Regions from separate parts of the Marinobacter sp. SBS5 genome, predicted to be linked through region 2. Evidence: predicted binding sites of a transcription regulator. Region 2 holds the regulator's gene; the other holds the start of a gene.
What was found. The regulator sigma-54, encoded in region 2, starts transcription at its own class of promoters, with help from an activator protein. The targets are predictions, from matches to a motif close to ANTGGCATNNANNTTGCTNT.

Region 1 (3,119 bases), on a different contig from region 2:
CATGATGGGCACTGCGGCGGTTGCCATAGCAACGGCGTCTGCGATTCCCGGAACTTTGGTGAATCAAGCGGCTGGCGGCGGCGACCGTACCGAAGTGACCTTTGGCCACCCGTCCGGCACATTGCGTGTGGGTGCGGAAGCCAAGGAAGTGAATGGTCAATGGACTGCCACTAAAGCCATCATGAGCCGCAGTGCGCGGATTATTATGGAAGGCTGGGTGAGGGTGCCGCAGGACAGTTTATGAACTAAGCTGAGGCATACCCTGACGATTCCGGAAATGGGAGGATTTTGCCATGGGAGCCAACGTAGACCAGAACAAACGTCCTGATTACGACGAGGTGTTACAGGAAATCGCGGACTACGTCCTCGATTACCAAGTCGACAGTGACGAGGCATGGGAAACTGCCCGTTACTGTTTGATGGACACCCTCGGCTGCGGCCTTCTCGCCTTAAAATTTCCGGAATGCACCAAACACCTTGGCCCCTTTGTGGAGGGCACTGTGGTTCCCCATGGAGCCCGGGTGCCCGGCACGCCGTATCGGCTAGACCCAGTCAAAGCGGCTTGGGATATCGGCTGCATCGTCCGCTGGTTGGATTACAACGACACTTGGCTGGCGGCCGAGTGGGGTCACCCTTCGGATAACCTCGGCGCCATTTTGGCTGTTGCCGATCACCTGTCTCAAAAACGAGTAGCCAACGGGCAGGCTCCCTTGGCCATGAAAGCCGTGTTGGAAGCCATGATTATGGCCCATGAGATCCAAGGCTTATTGGCTCTGGAGAACTCTTTCAACCGAGTCGGGCTGGATCATGTGGTGCTGGTGAAAGTGGCCTCCACCGCGGTTAGTGCAAAATTGATGGGGGCGGATCGGGAGCAGATGCTTTCGGCGTTGTCCCATGCATGGGTCGATGGGCAATCCTTGCGGACCTACCGCCACGCTCCAAATGCCGGTTCCCGAAAATCCTGGGCCGCAGGGGATGCCGCTTCACGAGGCGTTCGCCTGGCGGACATCGCCATGCGGGGTGAGATGGGTGTGCCCGGAGTCCTGACCGCAAATCAATGGGGATTTTACGATGTACTGTTCACCAAGACCAACCGCGACCAAGCCCTGAAAGCGGATTCGTTCCGTAAGTTCTCACTACCGCAGCCCTTTGGCTCTTACGTGATGGAGAACGTCCTGTTCAAAATCTCATTCCCGGCGGAGTTCCATGCCCAAACTGCGGCCGAAGCTGCCGTAAAGCTCCACCCGGAAGTCAAAGACCGGCTCGATGAAATTGACCGCATCGAACTGACCACCCACGAATCCGCTATACGGATCATCTCCAAGCAAGGTGAATTGGCCAATCCGGCCGACCGGGATCACTGTTTGCAATACATGACTGCGGTGCCACTGATTTTCGGCAACCTGACCGCAGAACACTACGAAGACAGCTTTCACCAAGCTCATCCCGAGATCGACCGACTCCGCGACAAAATGAACGTTGTCGAAGACGAACGTTATACCCGGGAATACCTTGAGCCAGACAAGCGCTCCATCGCCAACGCCATTCAGGTGTTTTTCACCGATGGCAGCAGCACAGACAAGGTGGCGGTGGAATACCCGATTGGCCACCGGCGTAGACGGGAAGAGGGGATGCCGTTGTTAGTGGAGAAGTTTCAAAACAGCTTGAAGACCTGTTTTGTACCCCGGAAATGCGAGGCGATTATGGCCAGTTGCGAGGATATTGGGCGGCTGGAGGTTATGCCGGTGCATGAGTTTGTCGGGTTGTTTGGGGTGATGTGAGATGACTCGGGGTTCTGTTGTCAGCTTTCTTTACGCTCTGAAATACGATGTTTTTTAAAGTGTTGTTTTAATTCTGTTTTTTTTTGTGGCACAGATTCTGCTTCGTTCTAATTGATTAAAACAATCATGGAGCGTTAGCAATGAAAAGCATGGCAACGGTAGTAGCGACATTAATGTTTGCCGGGGGTGTTGGCACCGCAGCTGCAGCGCCAGTCATCAACATCAGTTCCGAAGGTTTTAGTGCAGCGCAGGCAGCGGAAGCCGCTTTTCTCGGCAATTTGAATTCGGGGTATATCACAGAGACATTCGACAGCGGCTATACGGTGGGGGCGCAATCCCCAACGGTTACTTCGCTGGCCGGTGTCGGGTCGTTCACTATGGATACGGCGGGTACAGGCGGTGCGTGTGACACCAGTCCGTATTCTTGTAGCGCTGGTTTGGCGGTTCTCGATTCTACAAGCTCACCCTATTCCGGTCGGTTTGATATCTCTCCTGACAACTGGCTTGACAGCATGGATGCGCAGAAGATGACCATTTCTCCGTCTGGCGGGTACACCGCAATGGGTTTTTATATGACGGACCCTAACGATGCGGGTGGCCGGTTCTCTGTTGGGGGAGTGAATTTCTCGTTCGCCGACATCTTTGGTTCATCGTTGGGAAACGGCAAAGTCTTCTATATTTCTTTGTATGACGACGGTGGATTAGGGGATCTCAGTATCTATGCAAATAACTCTAATGATGGTTACGGTCTCGACAACGTAACGATCGGAACTGTCCCGGAGCCAGGCACCTTGGCATTGATGGGGTTAGGTTTGGTTGGTCTGGTTTTGGTTCGAAGCAGAAAGAGCAAGGTCTAAATTCCGAAGCCCGCTAAGCGCGAAATGGGCGCCTGGCGGGCTTTGTAAGTTTTTGTTAACTAGTGCTTCACATTGTTATTGCGGTAACGGGATTGTGTACTAAACTGAATGTTCACAACTGGTAGTAAATCGCATGGGATGCGGTTTGATTTTATTGTGAACATAACAAGGAGTCGGCGTGGCCCACGTCAGGTTGTTTAAACACTACTTCCACCTGCCTTTTATACTTCTGGGTTTAATTGACCTGGTTGTTTTAGCTGCTTCTTGCTCGTTAGCTGTGTTTTTTCGGTTCTTCGGAGACACAGCATTCTTCAGTGAACATTTCGCTATTGTTTTCCCTTCGCTCGTGGTTTTTTCGTTCATTAATTTAACAGTCATGATGGCTTTAGGCGTCTATCAAGCAAGCGTTGAAGAGGGCATGTCTGGAATGATGCTCCGGACTATTATGGCTTTAATGCTGGCCATCCCTGTTCACGGATTT
Region 2 (3,119 bases):
GCAGCTCCAAGTGTTCGCTAGTCGCCTCTCTGGGGACAACCAGGGCGAAAACAATGTCAACCGGTTGGCTGTCGATGGAATCGAAGTCAACCGGTTCGGCCAGTGTCATCAATACGCCGATGACTCTATCCAGCCCGTCCAGACGGCAATGGGGGATAGCTATGCCTTCGCCAATACCGGTACTGCCCAGCCGCTCCCGCGACACCAGGTTGTTAAAGATATCTGTATCGTTGAGGCTTTCATCCTGTTGATGAATGTGTTCAGCGATAAACTCCAGTACACGCTTCTTGCTTGACGCCGCAACCCGGCACAGAGTCAGTTCTGGAGCCAGAATGTTGTCGATGGTCAGGGATGAATCGGTCATAGATCGACTTCATTTCCGTAAAAAAAAGGCTGCGGCCGGATACTCCTGCCGCAGCACGTCTTATTGAAACGCCCGGTTCGGTTTCACGCTAAAGAGCGCGTTAACCGTTACCTTGCATCCGAGCAACTGTTTTCTCTTTATGCTTGAGGATTTGGCGGTCGAGTTTGTCGACCAAGCCGTCGATAGCGGCGTACATATCCTCACTTTCAGCCTTTGCGTGAATTTCGCCACCAATTACGTGGAGGGTAGCTTCGGCCATCTGGCGAACTTTCTCAACTTGCAGTGTCACCTGACAATTACTGATGTGGTCAAAGTGTCTCTCAAGCTTATCAAACTTGGTGGTTACGTAATCCTTTAGTGCGGGAGTCAGTTCTACATGATGGCCTGAAATGTTGAGTTGCATAGGCTTCTCCTGTTGTCATATAGCCGGCTTTTGCCGGACTGAGTGTCAGCACCTCTTGTGCTGACGAATCCTTAAACCAAACGCTTACGCTCGTTCGAGGGAGGGATGTGCATCGCCTCTCTGTACTTGGCTACCGTACGTCGGGCAACATTGATTCCCTGTTCTCCTAGCATGGCTGCAATTTTGCTATCACTCAATGGCTTTTTTGGTGTTTCGTCGGCAATCAGTTTTTTGATCATCGCACGAATCGCCGTTGAGGAACATTCTCCACCCTCGGCAGTGCCCACGTGGCTGGAGAAAAAGTACTTGAGCTCAAAAATGCCCCGCGGGGTATGCATGTATTTTTGAGTGGTGACCCGGGATATGGTCGACTCGTGCATATCCACGGCCTGAGCGATGTCCGAGAGAATTAATGGTTTCATGGCTTCATCGCCATGGTCCAGAAAGCCCTGTTGGTACTCAACAATGCGAGTGGAAACTTTGAGCAAGGTCTCGTTGCGGCTCTGAAGGCTTTTGATAAACCACTTGGCTTCTTGCAGTTGGTCGCGCATGTAGGTGTTGTCAGCGCTGCTGTCGGCCCGCCGAATCAGCGAAGCATAGCTGGCGTTGACGCGAATGCGCGGCGCAATTTCCGGATTAAGCTCTACTCGCCAGCGACCTTCGTGCTTGCGCACGATGACATCCGGAATCACGTAGTCCGGTTCTGTGCGGTCGATGCTGTCGCCGGGGTTGGGATTCAGGCTGGTGATCACCGCCAACACTTCTTTCAATTGGTCTTCTTTCAAGCGGCTACGGCGCAGCAGCTGAGCATAATCCCGGTTGCCCAGTAAATGCAGGAATTGAGTAACCACCAATTTTGCCTGGCGCAACCAAGGGGTCTCAGGCGGCAGCTGGTTCAGCTGGATCATCAGGCAGTCTTGCAGGTCCTTGGCAAATACACCTGGAGGATCAAAATGCTGCAGTCGGCGCAGGACAGCCTGAACTTCGTCGAGTTCGAGCGGATCGTCTTCGGAATCTTCAAACAGGCCCGAATGGATCTCTTCGATGGATGACGTCAAATAGCCTCGGTCATCCACAGCATCCAGCAGAGCGTGTGCGATCGCCTGATCCCTTTCGCTTAACGGAGTCAGGTTCAGTTGCCACTCAAGATGGTCGTGTAGCGTTTCGCTCGGGGAGTTGCGGGTCTCGAAATCGGAGTCGTGTTCGTCTTCACCCCGGCTTGCAGGGGCTGGCGCCGATTGATAGATGTCGTCCCAAGCCGTATCGACAGGTAGGTCGTCTGGGATGGTGTCCGGCGTTTGGTCTTCGGCAGACCAGTCAGGCGCGGTTTCTGATTCGTCCCAATCCGAGCTTTGCGAGTCTGTGCTTTGGTCTTCTTGAGCAGCAGAAGCAGTCTCGTGCTGGTCGTCCTGGCTGCTTTCTCGCTGCTCATTCGAGTCGGTTTGATCGTCGTCCTCGGAGGTTTCCAGCATTGGGTTCGAATCGAGTGCCTGCTGAATTTCCTGCTGAAGGTCCAGCGTGGAAAGCTGCAGTAGCCGTATGGCTTGTTGCAGCTGGGGGGTCATGGTCAGGCTTTGGCCCATTTTAAGCTGTAATGAAGCTTTCATAACCATGGCTCAAAATCCATAACGTGCCTGTATCCTGATATATAGCATTGCTTGCGAATGAAAAAAATTGTTGTGTGCTGGTAACTTGCAGCGCATGCCCAACAATTTAAGCAAGTACCCTGCCGAGTTTACTTGCTAGCGTTCAGCAAAACAATCAGCCCGGCTTTCAGGTCTGCGATTGTCTATAGTCGGAACTCGTCTCCAAGGTAAACTTCTTTCACCTGCTGGTTGGCAAGAATGGCATCCGCGTTGCCCGATGCGATGATGTGGCCACCAGAGACAATGTAGGCATTCTCACAAATATCGAGCGTTTCGCGTACGTTGTGGTCGGTAATGAGAACGCCGATGCCTTTGTCGCGAAGATGTCGGATGATGTGTTTTATGTCGCTGACCGAAATAGGGTCAACTCCGGCAAAGGGCTCATCCAGAAGAATGAACGCGGGCTCCATAGCCAAAGCCCGAGCAATCTCTACCCGACGACGTTCACCGCCCGAAAGTGCCATACCCACGCTGTCGCGAATGTGGGTAATGTGAAACTCTTCGAGTAGCTCTTCCAGTTTGGCTTCGCGATCCGCTTTAGACAGCGATTTGCGAGTTTCCAGAATGGCCATAATGTTGTCGCGCACGGTCAGCTTGCGGAATACCGACGCTTCCTGAGGCAAATAACCGATGCCTTTTCGCGCACGTCCATGCATGGGGAGGGGGGTAATATCGTTGTTGTCTATGGTGATGCGGCCGTGGTCCG

Region 1: a site for sigma-54 is predicted at 1,866-1,885, ahead of ACNQ6O_RS07980 (PEP-CTERM sorting domain-containing protein). Genes of this name have one in related genera too.

Annotation. Positions count from the first base shown of each region.
Region 1 is NZ_JBLWAZ010000003.1:201,084-204,202, reverse strand. Features, by position in the region: gene prpF (2-methylaconitate cis-trans isomerase PrpF) at 1-244, shown strand, start outside; gene prpD (2-methylcitrate dehydratase) at 294-1,781, shown strand; gene ACNQ6O_RS07980 (PEP-CTERM sorting domain-containing protein) at 1,922-2,638, shown strand; gene ACNQ6O_RS07975 (TIGR03013 family XrtA/PEP-CTERM system glycosyltransferase) at 2,832-3,119, shown strand, end outside.
Region 2 is NZ_JBLWAZ010000001.1:944,538-947,656, forward strand. Features, by position in the region: gene ptsN (PTS IIA-like nitrogen regulatory protein PtsN) at 1-364, opposite strand, end outside; gene hpf (ribosome hibernation promoting factor) at 465-767, opposite strand; gene ACNQ6O_RS04535 (RNA polymerase factor sigma-54) at 839-2,380, opposite strand; gene lptB (LPS export ABC transporter ATP-binding protein) at 2,557-3,119, opposite strand, start outside.